Regions from separate parts of the Ruminococcus gauvreauii genome, predicted to be linked through region 1. Evidence: riboswitches for the same ligand, from Rfam matches in the RefSeq annotation. Region 1 holds a riboswitch; each other region holds the start of a gene.

What was found. A riboswitch is a leader RNA that binds a small molecule or an ion and turns the genes downstream of it on or off. The one in region 1 is predicted to bind cobalamin.
Region 2: another riboswitch for cobalamin. It lies ahead of NQ502_RS04390 (BlaI/MecI/CopY family transcriptional regulator); the one in region 1 lies ahead of NQ502_RS14080 (FecCD family ABC transporter permease).
Region 3: another riboswitch for cobalamin. It lies ahead of NQ502_RS01310 (energy-coupling factor ABC transporter permease); the one in region 1 lies ahead of NQ502_RS14080 (FecCD family ABC transporter permease).
Region 4: another riboswitch for cobalamin. It lies ahead of NQ502_RS12145 (InlB B-repeat-containing protein); the one in region 1 lies ahead of NQ502_RS14080 (FecCD family ABC transporter permease).

What each region holds. Positions count from the first base shown of each region.
Region 1 is NZ_CP102290.1:2,961,603-2,965,816, forward strand. Features, by position in the region: gene NQ502_RS14075 (peptidoglycan D,D-transpeptidase FtsI family protein) at 1-1,339, shown strand, start outside; cobalamin riboswitch at 1,448-1,576, shown strand; gene NQ502_RS14080 (FecCD family ABC transporter permease) at 1,703-2,731, shown strand; gene NQ502_RS14085 (ABC transporter ATP-binding protein) at 2,747-3,979, shown strand; gene NQ502_RS14090 (adenosylcobinamide amidohydrolase) at 3,988-4,214, shown strand, end outside.
Region 2 is NZ_CP102290.1:896,395-900,608, reverse strand. Features, by position in the region: gene NQ502_RS04410 (DUF4097 family beta strand repeat-containing protein) at 1-514, shown strand, start outside; gene NQ502_RS04405 (PspC domain-containing protein) at 531-713, shown strand; gene NQ502_RS04400 (small, acid-soluble spore protein, alpha/beta type) at 933-1,121, shown strand; gene NQ502_RS04395 (SGNH/GDSL hydrolase family protein) at 1,126-1,731, opposite strand; cobalamin riboswitch at 1,781-1,976, shown strand; gene NQ502_RS04390 (BlaI/MecI/CopY family transcriptional regulator) at 2,444-2,800, shown strand; gene NQ502_RS04385 (M56 family metallopeptidase) at 2,811-4,163, shown strand.
Region 3 is NZ_CP102290.1:273,862-278,075, forward strand. Features, by position in the region: gene hemC (hydroxymethylbilane synthase) at 1-366, opposite strand, end outside; partial or broken gene NQ502_RS01300 (precorrin-2 dehydrogenase/sirohydrochlorin ferrochelatase family protein) at 373-849, opposite strand; gene hemA (glutamyl-tRNA reductase) at 839-2,071, opposite strand; cobalamin riboswitch at 2,298-2,486, shown strand; gene NQ502_RS01310 (energy-coupling factor ABC transporter permease) at 2,625-3,377, shown strand; gene NQ502_RS01315 (energy-coupling factor ABC transporter substrate-binding protein) at 3,377-3,673, shown strand; gene NQ502_RS01320 (sirohydrochlorin cobaltochelatase) at 3,731-4,214, shown strand, end outside.
Region 4 is NZ_CP102290.1:2,519,390-2,523,603, reverse strand. Features, by position in the region: gene NQ502_RS12145 (InlB B-repeat-containing protein) at 1-2,231, opposite strand, end outside; cobalamin riboswitch at 2,326-2,524, opposite strand; gene NQ502_RS12140 (Ig-like domain-containing protein) at 2,632-4,214, opposite strand, start outside.

The sequences.
Region 1 (4,214 bases):
GCAGAGCGGAAACAGTGTGGTTACAACGATTGACGTCAATATTCAGGAAACGGTGGAAAAATACATTAAGGATCTGATGGATGGGCTTGCAAATGGTCCGAACGGCGCAAAAGGCGCCAAAAATGTGGGCGTCGTGGTTGCCAATCCCAATACAGGAGAAATTCTGGCAATGGGCAGTTCGGATCCCTATGATCTCAATAATCCGAGGGATCTGACCCCATTCTATGCGCAGGAAGAGATTGACAAAATGTCAAATGAGACCATGCTGGATAACCTGAACGGCATCTGGAAAAACTACTGTATCAGCGATGCGTATGAGCCTGGCTCCACGGTGAAACCGATGTCTGTGGCGGCAGCTCTTGAGAGCGGGGACATCTCCTACGATGATACCTTTTACTGCGGGGGATATGAGGTGGTCGCCGGTGAGACGATCAAATGTTCCGTCTATCCCGGAGCCCATGAGACGCAGACCCTGTCGGAGGTAATGAAAAATTCCTGCAATTCAGCACTGATGCAAATGGCGGAGAAGATGGGCGTGGAGGATTTCATCCGCTATCAGAATGTCTTTAACTTTGGATTAAGGACAGGCATCGATCTGCCGGGCGAGGCATCCGGTATTACGCATACAACAGATACGATGGGGCAGACGGAACTTGCCACATCGTCTTTCGGGCAGGGATATACCTGCACGATGATTCAGGAGACGGCTGCCATCTGCTCTGTGATCAACGGGGGATATTATTATCAGCCGCATATCGTGAGCAAGGTTCTCAACAGCGATGGTGCAGTCATAAAAAACGTAGAACCTGTACTTATGAAACAGACCGTGTCTGAAGAAGTATCAGCTCATATCAGGGAATACATGGGTGCGGTTGTCGCAAGCAATGGTACCGGAAAATATGCCAAGGTGGATGGATACAGCATGGGAGGAAAGACCGGTACGGCTCAGAAGATTCCGCGGGGAAATGGCAAATATCTGATTTCGTATGTCGGCTTTGCACCGCTTGACGATCCGCAGGTGGTGATATACACCGTTGTGGACGAACCGAATGTAGAGATTCAGTCGATCAGCACTTATGCGCAGTATCTCGCACACAATATCATGTCGGAGATTCTGCCCTATATGAATATTTTTCCGGATGAAGGAACGGATGGGGAATCAGCTGACGATGGCATCTCACTCGAAGAGATCTTTGATATGGAAGGTGAGGACCGCACTTCAGAGGGTGTCTCCGATACTTCTGTTCCGGAGCCGCTGGAGGACGATGAAGATGTTGAAGGCGGAAATACACAGACGGACGACGGAGTTACCAATGAAGAGGCAGGACTGGAGAATTAACAGCGGAAAAATCCGACAGTTGACATATTGAGCCCAAGAAAATATAATGATAAAAAACACTATGATGCCGTTTTGGCTGATGCGGGCCGTTTGGGAACGTACAGGCCAGGAAGACGGGTGAGAATCCCGCACAGGAGCGCTGCTGTAATTACGGAGTGATTTTCCGGGAACGAAAAGTTCGGCCACTGAGAGTATTCGGGAAGGCGGAGAATCATGTTGATGTATAAGTCAGAACACACGGTATGATAAGGCGTACAGGACTCTTCGAATTCAGGAGGTACGGTAAAAGGATGATAGCGATCCCGTATTGAGAAGAAATCCTCAATACGGGATTTTTCTGATATAAGAGGAGGGAAAGTAAGTTTGAAAACCAATGAGAATCATTCACGCAGAGTAATGCTGCTGGGAATTTTCGCAGCCGCGGCGGTGGTTGTCTTTTTACTGAATATTGCACTCGGATCGGTGTCAATATCCATGAGTGAAATCCTGGGGATTTTTACCGGGAGTCCGGATGTGGCGGAGACAAACCGTGCGATTGTACAGAACATCAGGCTCCCGAGAACGCTCGCTACCGTCATTGGGGGAGCTGCCCTTGCCGCCGCAGGCGTACTGCTGCAGGTGTTTTTCAACAATCCGATCGTAGAACCGTATGTGCTGGGCATTTCATCGGGTTCCACACTGTTTGTCGGACTTGTGACGCTCGGAGGATTCAGCTTCGGGATGAAAAGCATACCTCCGATGGGAATGGTCGCAGGTGCATTTATCGGCGCAATGGCGGTCATGCTCTGTGTCATCTGGGCTTCCAGAAAAGTGAAAAGTATATCGACGCTGCTGATCATCGGGCTGATGGCAGGATTTGTCTGCAGTGCCGTGACCAGCATGCTCTCCGCGCTGGCCGATAAGGAGAAGGTGACGGGTTTCTATCGCTGGTCACTCGGAAGCTTTGCCGGAATTACATGGGAGCAGGTAGCCGTGCTTTATGTGGTCGGGATTCCGTTTCTGGCTGCAGCTCTCTTCATGGGTAAATCATTGAACAGTATGATGCTGGGGGAGCGCTATGCAAAATCGATGGGTGTGAGAATACAGCGTTTCCGCATTATGATTGTGTTCATTTCCAGTGTGCTGACAGCACTTGTAACTGCTTTTGCAGGACCGATTTCTTTTGTCGGACTTGCTGTCCCGCATATTGTACGCATGCTCCTTAAGACTTCCGATAACAGAGTTGTGCTGCCGGCTGTCTGCATCTGCGGGGCGCTGATGACAGGAATCTGCGATCTGGGTACCAGGCTGCTGCTCAGCCCGGTTGAACTTCCTTTGAGTGCGCTGACTTCGGTCGTAGGAGCGCCGCTGGTAGTATTCCTCCTGATCCGCCAGAAGGGTCAGGAACTATAGAAAGGCTGATATAAGATGAAGAATGAATTGATTGTAAATGCAGTTCAGGTGAATGCAGGCTATGAGAATAAGACTGTGGTGGAGGGAGTGAATCTGGAAGGATTGAAAGGACAGATGATCTGCCTCCTCGGTCCCAACGGGGCGGGCAAGAGCACTATTCTGCGTACGCTTTCAGGCCTGCTTGCGCCCGTCTCAGGGACCGTGCAGATTGGCGGGACAGATATCAGCAGCCTGCGGGAAAATGCACTCGCAAAAAAGCTGGCGGTGGTGCTGACGGAACAGTCCGCCCCTGCGCTGATGACGGTATATGAACTCGTCTCCATGGGACGCTATCCCCATACGAATTTCTGGGGAAAGCTGGAAAAGGAAGACTATGAGGTCATCAACGGGGCGTTTGAACAGGTGGGAGTAGAGCATCTGGCGGAGCGATATTACAGTGAGCTCAGCGACGGTGAAAAGCAGAAAGTGATGATCGCCCGGGCGCTTGTGCAGCAGCCGGAACTGATCATACTCGACGAGCCGACCAGCCATCTGGATATTCACCACAAAGTTGAAATCATACAGATTTTAAATAATCTCTGCCGTACGCTCGGGATTACCGCAATCCTTTCTCTGCATGATATTGACCTTGCTGCAAAAGGCTGCCAGACTCTGCTGATGGTCAAGGATGGAAAAGTGATCGCACAGGGTGCGCCGGAGGATGTGATCAGAAGCGGCACGCTGCAGGAACTGTACAATGTAAAGGGTGCCAGGTACAATGAATTGCTTGGAAGCGTGGAGCTGACCGGAAACTATGAGGAAGAAGTCTTTGTAGTTCCGGGCTGCGGTACTGCGATTCCGCTGTACAGGAGCCTGGAGAGGGGCGGATACGGAACTGCGAGCGGTGTGCTGCATGAGAACGATGTGGATGCCCAGATAGCGCGCGCGATCTGTACTCATGTTGTGCAGGAGGAGGCATTTGAACCGGTATCCGCGATTCATCTGAGACAGGCAGCCGAAAGAATGAAACACTGCCGTTTTGTGATCGATTCCGGTTTTCCATGCGGGTCCATGAACCGGAGGAATCTGGAGCTGATCACACAGGCTGTGATAAACGGCAGTACCGTGTTGTCCATGAGGGATCCAAAAGAGAGCAGCCGTCTGTTTTCGGCTGTATGCAAGGATCTGGTTTTCTGCAGCAGTATAGCTGAGGTACTGGAAAACCTGAAACATCAGAGTGCAGAAAAGCCATTCAGGAAATTTGCGTAGGTGAGGATATGAAACAGTTTGGATCAGACCAGATGATAAGCCTGCAAAGTGCCACAGTGATCCGTTTTGCAGGAAAACGGAGAGTACTGAGCACCGGTCCGCTGGGCGGAGGATTCAGCGAACATCTCACGGCGGCGTTTAATCTTGATATGAAAGAGGCGGACACCGGGGAGTGCCGGCTGCGTGCGGCCACGTATCCGGAACATATGGCGCTGGCGGCAGAAGAGCTTGGACT
Region 2 (4,214 bases), 2.1 Mb from region 1:
GTCCAGGACAAAGATCAATGTGAGCACGGAGGGAGATACACTTGTGGTCAGCAGCAAAGGCCGCTGGGGAAGTAAGGGCGGTGTCGCGAGAATTTATCTTCCGGATAACATGGATCTGAAAAGTGCGGAACTGAATATCAAGGGCGGGAGCCTGGAAACAGATCGCCTGACTGCACAGGAAGTGACTGTAGATGCAGGAGGCGGGGAATTCGTGTGTGACGGACTTATTAGGGCGGAGGATGCGGACTTCGAAGTTGGGGCCGGATCCATCAGTATTGCTCTGCTTGAGAGCAGCGAATCGGATTTTGACTGTTCAGCCGGGCGGATCGCATGCACAATGACGGAAAGTATGGCTGATTATTATTTTTCGGGCGAATGCAGCCTGGGGCGTCTTTCCTATGGGGACCAGGAGTGGCATGTAAATGACGACATAGAGATCGGAAGTGAAGCAGCGAAAAGAACGATCGATGCGAAATGCAGCGTGGGAGATATCACGATTGATTTTGAAAAATAGATAAGGAGGAATCGTAATGGAAAATAAGAGATTATATCGTTCATCAACAAATTACATGCTTGCAGGTGTATGCGGCGGAATTGCGGAATATTTTAACATTGATCCAACACTTGTGAGACTCGGCTGGGTATTGTTTTCATGCCTTGGAGGTTCCGGAATTCTGGCATACATTATAGCCGCAATTATTATTCCAAAATAGTAACTATTCAGGACGGCGTATCTTCTTGACCGAAAAAGCCGGTCAAGAAGCATCGGATGTTCATCCAATGTGGAAATTGGTGCGTAAAAGCGACTTACAAGCAAGCTTGACGCAGCTTTCTGCACCAATTTCCCCGCCGTCCTGAACTGTTACCCGAAATAAAGAATAAAACAGAAAAAAAAGGTCATACTCCAAAGAGAAAAGGAGTGTGACTTTTTTATGAAGAAAAATAAGGATATCGACCTACATCAAATATCTCCGGAAGAACAGCTGAAATATGAGATCGCTGAGGAGCTTGGACTGCTGGACCGTGTACTGGAAAATGGATGGAGGACCCTTTCAGCGAAAGAGACAGGAAGGATCGGCGGCCTTGTCACAAAACGCAAGCGCGAGATGAATCAGGAGTAATGTGTTACAGAAGCGGGGCGGCACATGCAAGCCATGACGAGGCAAGCAGACGGCTGCCCGCTTCTGACAGATGAATGCCGTCCGTGGTGAGGATGGAATTGCCGCGGTCATCATTTTGTGCATTCATCCGTTCATGGAGAGGAAGAAAGACAGCGCCGAAGCATGAAGCCAGTTCCTGGAGAATTTCACTTTCCTGACGGATAAAGGGATGCCAGCACAGGTATTGTGCTGGTGATGAGAAGATAAAGGGCTCCAGTAAAATGAGAGAAGGGATTCCGGACGATGTGATATTCTCCAGAATACGCCGGCAGTACCGTGTGAATTCTGCGGGAATTCGCGGACGGTCCGTATACAATTCAACCGGGATATCGTTTACCCCGACGAGCAGGGTGACAAGATCAGGGGCAAGCGCAAGGCAGTCCCGATCAAGACATTTGCATACGTCCTCGGACGTAAAACCGTCGTGGCCTCTGTTTATGATTTTATATTTGTCTGCTGGCAGCATTTCACGGACCACTGACACATAGCCGTCCCCCAGATCAAAGGGAGATTCTGTAAACAGCCGGTGACTGTCGGTGATGCTGTCACCGATAAAAAGAATTTTTTTCATGGAAATACTTGACGCCTTTCTTCAGGTATGGTAAGATTTACTTGTATAATTCCATATTACCACAGTAAGTGCATCGGGGAAACAAAAGTTTTTTTGATGAAGAGGGAATTGGGTGCGAATCCCAAGCGATCCGGTCACTGTATTTAGGGAGCAATATTTCATAATCCCATTGTACGAGAGTATGAGAAGGGGAAATAGAGCGATGATCTATAAGTCAGGAAACCTGCTTATTGTGTACAAGGTTGAAACTTCCGTGCAAAGTTTAACATCCTAATTTGTCGTATGACAAATTTCGTGTCTACTTTCATTAACGGAGTAGGCATTTTTTTATGGAATGCCAAGAATAAACAAACGGCTAAGGACCTTAATAATACGGATTATGCAAAGATTAAACGGCAGGGTGAATGCTTAGGTTAGTAAACAGTTAAATTGAATTATTTTTCCTCCGCAACTAAAATAATTTCAATATTTCCTCTTAACTGTATAAACGCTCGTGATTGCACCGAAGCAGCCTCATCCACTTTAATGACATGCAAAACGCTGTGTGGGATAAAAACCACACAGCGTTTTGTGATGTCAATAATCCTGAATAGTTGCCTGGATTTATTAAGAAAAAATAAATCCTGTAAAAAGGATTGACTTCTCTGGTCTACTGCTGTAGACTAAAGGCATGCTAGCAGTCTATTGCAGTAGACGAAAGGAAGTAAATCATATGATGAAGTTTTTTGATTCAGAACTGAATGTAATGGAACTATTGTGGAAAGAGGGTGATATGACAGCGAAACAGCTTGTGGAGAAACTGAACAGGCAAGTTGGGTGGTCGCGTACCACCACATATACGATTATAAAGAAACTGATTAATAAGGGAGCAGTGCAGCGCTCGGAGCCGGACTTCATGTGTCATGCGCTGATCAGCAGGGAGAAAGCACAAAAAGCGGAAGTGGATCAACTGATTGATAAGATGTTCGACGGGTCATCTGGCCTGTTGATCAACACGCTTCTGGAACGAAAAGACCTGCCTGAACACCTTGTGGAAGAATTGAGAAGGATTGTAAAAGAGACGGAGTGAGGATGAGATTATGAGTATTCTGCAAATGAATCTTTCGGCGGCATGTATCATTGCTGCCATAATCGTGATGAGAACAGCGGCGCTTGACAAACTGCCGAAGCAGTTGTTTCAGCTCCTGTGGCTGATACCGGTGATTCGTCTGTTTGTACCATTCTCATTTTCGTCGCCCATCAGCATATTCTGCCTGTTTGAACGAACGCCTGTACAGGAAATGACAGGTTCTTTTCTGTCATCCGGATCGATTGGCGGCGGTAAAGCTGATCTGGCACTGCGCAGCGGATCGTCATTTTTGTGTATGGCTGTATGGATAACCGGGAGCGTAATCCTGGCTGCCTGTTTCACGATCGTGAATGTACAGAGCAGACGGGGATTTGCTTCTTCTGTGCCGGCCGGAAACGAAAATATTGACAGATGGCTGGCACAGCACAGAATAAGGCGGCAAATCAGTGTCAGAGTGAGTGACAGAATAACAACGCCATTGACATATGGCGTGGCAAAACCTGTGATACTGCTTCCGGCATCACTTGAATGTTCGGGTGAGGCACAGCTTAACTATGTCCTGCTCCATGAGTTTCTGCATATCAGAAGGCTGGATATCCTGAAGAGTATCGTTATGCTGATCACGGTATGCATATACTGGTTTAACCCAATGGTATGGATCATGTATGTTCTGGTCAACAGGGATATCGAGCTGGCATGTGACGAGGGAGTATTAAAAGAATCGGGGATAAGCACCAGGGCGTCTTATGCGCTGACGCTGATCCAGATGCAGGAAAACAGGGGAGGAGCGGGTTTGGCGAAAAGTTTCAGCAGATATGCGATCAAAGAAAGGATTGAATCTATTATGAAATATAAAAAAGCGTCGGTCACCGCAGTTGCAGCCGCATTGGCACTGGCAGCGGGGATCACAACAGCGTTTGCATCGAGTGCAGCCGCGACAGAGACAATTAAGGCAGAAGAAATGGAGAGTTCAGTTTCGAGCGAATCTGTCGATGCCGTACTGGAAGCGGAGGAGCAGGAGGGACCGAGAACTGAGTCTGTATCGGGTGCAGCCGCGGCAGAAGCGATAAAGGCAGAAGAAACGGAGAGTTTAGCTACGAGTGAATCTGTCGATGCCGTGGCGGAACCGGAGAATCAGGAGGGATCGAGCACTGATCAGGTGGAATACGCGACGATAACTGCAGATGATGACGGCGAAAAGTCATCCGACGGTTACGACAGTGATGTAGCCGCAGTGGAAGAGGCTGAAGTTCATGTCGATGGAAAAGCATGGAGTGGGACGATAACTCAGGAGAATAAAGAAAAAACCGTACATGATCTGCAGGAGACACAGAGTATACTGGAAGCGGAGAATGTACAGTAGGTGACAGCAGAGGAGCTGCCCGGCATTTTATGCATGGGCAGCTCGTTTGCT
Region 3 (4,214 bases), 1.5 Mb from region 1:
TTTTGAGAAATCGATTTCTTCTGCCCCCTGCGGCAATACGAGAACATCTCTCGGGTCTTCCCTCTTCGAAAATGCAACGACCGGAAGTTCATCCGGAACTTCCATCGGCATATCCTTAAGGCTGTGTACGGAGAGGTCGCTGCGCCTGTCCAGCAGAGCTTTGTCCAGCTCCTTGACAAACAACCCTTTTCCTCCCACCTTATCGAGCGTCCGGTCCAGAATGATATCGCCGGTCGTCTTCATCGTCAACAGCGAAACTTCTGTTTCCGGGCACGTTTCTTTTATATATGAGATCACCATCTCGCTTTGAATCACCGCGAGTTTGCTCTCCCGGCTGCCAACACAAAATTTTTCCGGTGCTGCCATAGTTATTCGTCCTCCTGTAAAATCGTCGAGTGCTTTTTCTATCGCCTGCCTGGCGCGTTTTGCCCTGCCGTGGTCCCTGCCTCCCGCATTGACCCCCGCCACCAGCGTATCTCTTTTGACAATGCCGGGAAAATGAAAATCACATTTCGTCCGGTCGCTGATGACATTTACCAATATGCCCAGGCATTTGCATACACTGTAAATGTCTTCGTTCAGCCCCTCGTCATCCGTGCCGGCAATCACAATATCGGCCCCGTATAGATCCTCTCTCTCATACTTCTTCTCACATATTTTTATCCGTCCTTCTTTTGCCAGTGTCAGCACACGCTCATCAAAACGGGGTGCAACCACGACAATGTTCCGTGTGAATTCCGACAGTGTCCCGATCCTGCGCGACGCGATCTTTCCTGCACCGATCACTACGATCTTTTTCTCTGACAAATCCACAAAAAGCGGAAAATACGCCTGTCCATTACTCTTCATACAGCTTTTCCAACCCTTCCACACAGGCTAAAAATGTTTCTTTTTCCAGCGAATCCCGCAGTCCGAAGATCATTTTTCCGACTACTTTCCCTGCCGCCAGTTCGATTGACTTTCTGAGTGTCTCCCTCTCTTTGTCCTCCAGCGGAAGTTTGCCAAGGATCTTATGTATGCGCAGCTCCAGATCAGTCGCCGCGTCCTCCTGGATTTCCTGAATCCTCGGGATCAAATCCCTGCCGTCATACCAGTCATAGAATTCTTTCTGCTGTTCCAGAAGAATCGCCTCAGCCTGGTCAAAGGAATCCTTCAGATAGTCACCGACCGCCGTGATCTGAAAATCATCGATGTCATACAGCGTCACATGTTCCATCTCACCGATGGCCGGTTCGATGTCCCTGGGCACAGCAAGATCGATGAAAATAATATCATGCGTAAGATCCGCTTCCCCGAGCAGTTCCCGTGTCAGTGTAAAATTGGGACTTGCTGTCGCACTGACTACCACATGGCATTTTGGCAGCAGATCCATACGCTCTCCGTAATTGATCCGGGCACATCCCTTCGGAATCGTTACCATGCCGCTCCGATACTGCCGTACTGTGACAGTCACCGCAGCACCTGCCCTCTGCATTGTCTGTGCAGCCAGTTTTCCCATCTCTCCATTTCCGATCACCATGCATGTTTTTCCCTGTATCTCATAGCCCTGCTCTTTCAGCATGGAAACTGCACGGTCCATCGCCGTAACGTTTGCTCTTGAGAAGGTAACATCCGTTTTTACTTTTTTTGCCGCCGTCACCGCCATGCGGAACAATACTTCCAGTACACTGTCAGTCATATAATTCTCACGTGCAAGCGACAGTGCATCTTTTACCTGGGTAATGATCTGATCCTCCCCGAGGATCTGGGATTTCAGCCCGCAGGTCAGATGGAACAGGTGGTTCACCGCGTCTTTTCTCTCACGCATGACAAAATACTGACCAAACTGTGTCGGATCCACTTTCTTGATGATGCACAGTTCTTCCACGAGTGAACCTTCCCACTCTTCTTCCACACTGGCCCAGATTTCCATACGATTGCAAGTTGAAAGTATGATGCATCCCAATATGCCGTCGCTGCATTTCAGCTGTTCCATGGCAGCAGCTGCATTCTTCTTCGTAAAGGAGAATAATGCCCTTACATCCACAGATGCCTTGTTATGATCAATACCCACCATACAAATACTCATCATTTGTTCCTCCAGAATTTATTCCTCCCCATCATAGCACATACTTTTAAAAATGCAAAATCTATTTTCTAATTTTAAGAAATTCGTAACTATTCAGGACGGTGCATCTTCTTGCCCGGCTAACAGCCCGGCAAGAAGCATCGGATGTTTTTACACCTATTTTCCCGCCGTCCTGAACTGTTTTAAAAAATTCATTTGACATTAGACGGACAACGCGATAAAATTTATCATAGAATTGAATGTGAAGTGGAGCCTGCGTATTTCTCCGCAGGGTAAGAGGAAAGTGAGTGCAAGTCTCACACGGTCCCGCCGCTGTAATGGAAGAGCCGTATCTTATGATGTCACTGGTGAAAACTGGGAAGGCAAGATACGGTGGTGACGCCTGAGTCAGAAAGCCTGCCCTTCACAAGCGATTTACACCCCGGTTACGAACGATGGCCTGGTGTAAGGAAACGGCAAATTCTAACATGCTGCCGTTTCAGTGCGCCTGTCTATGTGAAGTGGGATTCCTTAGATACGGCGTTCTTTTTTTGTAAAAATGAGAAAGGAGAAAATTATGACAAAGTCACAAAGAACAATTGTTTTAATCGCCGCAGTTTTTGCACTCTCGTTTGGAATTCTGCCGGCTGCAAACGCGATGCACATTATGGAGGGCTATCTCCCGGCCAAGTTTTGCATTGCCTGGGGAGTTGTCTGCGTACCATTCTTAATCGCAGGTTTCTTCTCCATAAAGAAAACACTTTCCGGAAACCGGAAACTGATCATGATCCTGGCCATGGTGGGAGCGTATGCCTTCGTCCTGTCCTCACTTAAGATTCCGTCTGTTACAGGAAGCTGTTCACACATGACAGGAACCGGTCTCGGTGCGATCCTCTTTGGTCCCGCCGCTGTCAGCATTGTCGGACTGATCGTTCTGGTCTTCCAGGCAATTCTGCTCGCACACGGAGGTCTTACCACTCTTGGCGCAAATACATTTTCCATGGCGATCGCCGGTCCTCTGGTGTCCTATGGAATCTACAAGCTTTGCAATAAACTGAAAGTACCGAAGCTGGTGTCTGTATTTCTGGCAGCCTTCCTCGGAGATCTGTTTACATACGTGGTCACCAGCGTCCAGCTGGCAATCGCATATCCATCCGCTGACGGCGGATTCGGCGCTTCCCTCGGGAAATTCCTGGCTATCTTTGCGGCCACTCAGATACCGCTTGCAATCATAGAAGGTATCCTGACCGCTATCGTGATCATCGGTCTGGAATCTTACGCCAAGTCTGAACTTTCAGATCTTGGATTTTTAAGAGGGAGGAATGCATAATGACTAAAAACACAAAAACTGTACTGATACTTCTGCTGCTCGTTGTTGTGATCGCTGTCGTACCTTTATTTCTGAAAAGCGGCGCCGAGTTCGGCGGTGCCGACGGTGCGGCATCCGAGATGATCGAGGAGATTCAGCCGGGTTATGAAACCTGGGCTGATCCTATCATGGAGCCTGCCAGCGGAGAAATTGAAAGTCTTCTCTTCTGCCTTCAGGCCGGTCTCGGTGCCGGAGTCTTCGGATTCGTCATGGGACGCCTGGTAGAGAGAAAAAAACACGAACCTAAACGGACATGACGCCTAATGGCATCATCACCACAAATGAAAGTAGAAAACACAGGAGGAACACGCCCCATGCCGGACGCATCCAAAAAAGCAATTCTGGTTGTCAGCTTTGGTACCAGTTTTGCCGAAACGAGAGAAAAAACAATTGACGCTATTGAAAAAGAGATTGCAGACGCTTTCCCTGACTATCAGATTTACCGCGCCTGGACCAGTAAAATGATCATGGCGAAGCTGTTACGGCGTGACGGCATCAAGATCCTGAATGTCAGAGAGGCAATGGAGAAAATGCGTGATGACGGTATTACGGATGTCATCGTTCAGCCGACTCACGTGATCAACGGTATCGAAAATGAATTGATGACGGAGGATGCACTGATGTATCAGTCTTCCTTCTCATCCATAACCTTCGGCAACCCGCTGCTCACAACCGAGGAGGACAATCATCATGTAGTACACACCATCGCGGCGCATTTCTCCCACCTCCGTGAGGACCACGAAGCTCTCGTACTGATGGGTCACGGCACTACACACTTTTCCAATGCCATTTATGCGG
Region 4 (4,214 bases), 440 kb from region 1:
ACCTCGCCGATTCCCCGGATCAGAGCCGCTGCCGCATCGGCCGCTTCCTGGTTTTCCTGTAAGATAACCAGGCTCTCTTCCGCTGCGATCAGGTCGGCATAGTTCGTCACATAAGCCTTATCTTCCTCCTGCAGGGCATCATACGATTCACGCGCCTCCCTTATATAAGGTTCACGGTCTAAAGTCACCGGCATGCCGATGTCCGTGATCAGACTGATCACCACTTCCGCCTGGTCCATACTTGCTTCTAATTGTTTCAGCGCCTCTTCAGCAGATACCAGCTTCTCATAATACGCGCGGCAGGTAAGATTCTTTTGTTCCGTCACACTCATACTGTCATAGATCGCACGCGCCTGGCGGATGACAGAGCGGTCAGAAATTCTGATTTCCTTTCCCAGACTTGAGATCAGTACTCCAAACGGATTGATTTTGTCAAATGACACCCTCCAGCCCGCGTAATATTTCTGATCTCCATACGTCCCTTTCGGAACCGATGTCACGGTTGTCCCGGACAATTTATCAGCGGCGGAAGCACTCAGATACCAGCCGTTGAAAATGCAGCCCTCTTTCGTGATCTCATCTGCTGTCGGCAGAACGATCTCGGCATCCATCGGTGTGAACATGTCCGGCACCGTTACACCTTCCGACAATACTCCGCCGTTTAATTCCAGTTCCAGTGAAAAATCAATCTGACCGAACATGGCATACAGGGTCACATCCTGTTCCGGCATGGAAAGCGTTTCCCCCGGCCGGTACGTCGTTCCCGTTCCGTCCGCCTTCGTGTTCCATGCCACAAACGCCTCATCCCCCGTGGACTGCACAACCGGCAGCAGGACTTCCTCATACGGAGCGTAAGGTTCCGTACCTGTCGCTGCAGAGCCATTGCCATCGTAAGTGATATTGTATGTTTTCGCTGTCATCTGCGTATAACTGCCGTCCGTCATATCGGTCATATCATACAGTTTATTCTCTCCGTTCAGAAAACGGTCGTAGGAAATCAGGGCGTAAAGCGCCTGATCCGTCGCCATTGGATTGACCAGATCACCGCTTCCGCCTCCTCCGTCATCTCCCGCCGTGACGTGTTTGAATCCTCCCACCGCTTCGCTGGAACCGCTGTTTTTCTCCCAGTGCATCAGAATTGCGTCGATCATATTATTGCAGCGTGTGCCGTCCCATACGGCGCCTTTTGTGACAAACCCACATTCTTTTCCTATATTGGAGAGCACAACGCTTTCAGATAGCGGATCGATGCCAAGCTCCGTCAGGGCTACGATCACCTGAGTCGTCGACTCGGTATTGATGTCGCTTCCCCAGCCCTTAAAGCCCCCATTAGCCAGCTGCATCTGGTGCAGCGTATAGATACCGCGTTCCACCGCTTTGATAAACTCCGAATACGGTGTCGCTGCGCCGGACTCTTTGTATTTCAGTTCATCCAGATAATAGGGTGCCATTGCCTGCAGCGCCATTCCTGTGATGTCGGCATCAGCGCCGTTCTCAGCCGCATTGGCGTCATTCAGTGCCCAGCCTCCGATCGTCTTGTCCGAATTCAGGATCTCATGGCGCACGATATAATCCAGCATACGGCCTTCGGTGTTGATATCGCCTTCCTGATAATCAGAAGGTGTCTCGTACAGCTGATACCCGCCGGTATTCAGGGCGATCAGGCTGAATATCGGACCGTTGAGCCCCTGCCAGTACGTGTCATTATATGATTTTGACAGCTTATCCAGGAAGTCATAGCCTCCCACATCTGCCGGTGACTTGCCGAGTGCGCTCAGTGCAAGTATCACCCTGCACCACTCTGTAATCTTATATGCATGAAGTTCGCCGTTCTTACTCTGTACTGTTTCAGTCATACGCTGATAATAGTTTTGGAAATAATCATCCGGTATAAAGTTCAGATAATCCATTCCCGTATACATCCCGCGCAGCAGACTCATCACTGTCCATTCGCCGGCATTTGTGCCATAGGCCGGCTTTTCCACTGTCTCAAGTTCATATCGCGCGGCAGCATTGATATAAAAGCGCAGACCGGGCTTTTCATCTTCCCAGAATCTCAGCTGCTGGAAATTGTCATCCGCATCTGCACTTGCATTCCATGAAACCGCACCTGCTTCCATCAGGCATGCTGACATCGACAAGATCAGGACCAGCATGACCGCAGTCAGCCTGTGTATACAATGCCGCACGCTTCCCCTTCTTCTCAGATTATTTTGTTTTTTCCTATCCATAATTCGTCTCCTCCCTGCCGTAAGTCACTGTCCATATACATGTTTTACTGATTTTTGGCAACAAAAAAAGCATATTTTCTTCACCCGAAAATATTACTTGATTCGATCTATGGCAGTTCTCCTGACTTCGCTTCATCCTTGGGAATGCCTTCCCAGGCTCCTGGCCCAGTGGTATATCACTCCTTCGTCCGCGTTACAGTAGTGGTGACTGTTCCGGATTCACACCGGATTCTCTTTTAACGGATTTCTGCTTTCCTCCCTGCCGAAATCCGACCATAAATACTGATCTTATGAAATTGCTTACAGTATAGCACATCCTTTTTTTCAAGTAAACTGCAAAACCTGCACTATTTTCCCAAAACGGCGGGGTATTCCAAATTGGAATCCCCCGCCGCATTCATTAGTTGATACTTCCTTTTGTTTCAGTTGAGTTAGCGCCCAAAATCTTATTGCCGTTCACGGTACGGTATGCGCGCACCACATACGTATAGGTAATCCCCTTCTTCAGGCCTTTTTCCGTATAAGCTGCTGTATTTCCATTGCCGAGTTGTGTGACGAACTGATATTTCCCTGTTTCCGGATTCCTGCGGTAGATCTGATATCCGCTGGCTCCGTTCACCTTGCTCCAGCTGATCTTCAGGCTGGTAGAGGAAGCTTTTCTGACCGTTACATTTTTCACCTGTGCCGGTACTGGTTTTCCGCTCAGTATATCGCTGTTCGCACCAATGTATTTCGTGTTTTTCACCGTACGATATGCACGTACCACATAGTCATACGTATTTCCGCATATCAGATTGTAATGCATATAGGACGTTGTATTTCCATTTGCAATCTGTGTGACGTATTTCCACGGGCCGCTTTTGGAGGTCCTGTGATAGATCTGATATCCGCTGGCTCCGCTCACCTTTTCCCAGGTAAGTTTCAATGTCTGAGACCCCCAGGACTGAACTTTGGAAATCACTGTTTTCTCCGGCATCGCTTTGCCTGTGATTCCTGATTTCACATAATCTCCAAGCTGTTTCTCACCTCCAAGCGTATACACGGCACGCACAGTGTAAGTATAAACCGTTCCCGTAGTCAGTCCGGTGTCTCTGTATGCCGTTGTTTCGCGTCCGCTCACAGCTGCGATCTCTTTGTAACTTCCTCCTGCTGTCTTTCGGTATACCTGATACCCTTCTGCACCGTTTACGGATTTCCAGGTAACATTCACCGTATTATAATTTACTGACTTTACAGAACTTAATGTTACCGGACTTCTCATCACTTCCTGCAGTTCATACAACTTATCCTCTGCATCAAACAGCTTCTGATCATTCTCTACATATGCTTTCTGCATTCTGGTCAGTTTGTTGTAGGCTGTACGGGCTGTTTTAATTACATCCTCACTGTCAAGCGTCACCTCTCCGATCTGATCGATCAGTCCTATGACCTCAATTCCTGCCACCTCATCCCCGGAGAGCGTCACAGTAATTTCACAGGTCGCAAAGGCGTTTCCTGCTGTTCCATAGATGCTTGCGCTTCCAACTCCAACTGCCTTTACGATACCATTTTTGACTGTCAGCACGTCCGTATTGCTTGACGCCCAGCTGAACTTGCTCATATTGCCGTCCGCAGGCGTAAAATCAATAGTATCCAGAGAGATGCTGCTTCCTTTCAGCATACCGATTCTCGATGCACTGATGGTCACGTCCGTAACCGGGTTTGGCACCTCAACTTTACAGGAATACACGTTTTTGTTCTTCAGCTCTGCTGTAATTGTTGTTTCACCAAAGCCTACAGCTTTTACACTTCCGCTGCTCGAGACGGTCGCCACATCCTGATTGCTCGAGTTCCAGGTAATCGATCCCGTATCTCCTGATGCCGGCCATTTTATAATCTCATACAAAAAGTTTTTGTTCGCCCCTTTTGCAATCTCATAGACCGCCTGCGGGAACGCCACTGCTTCGATAAAGTTCTCATCTACGATTACTTCTGTGGAAGCCG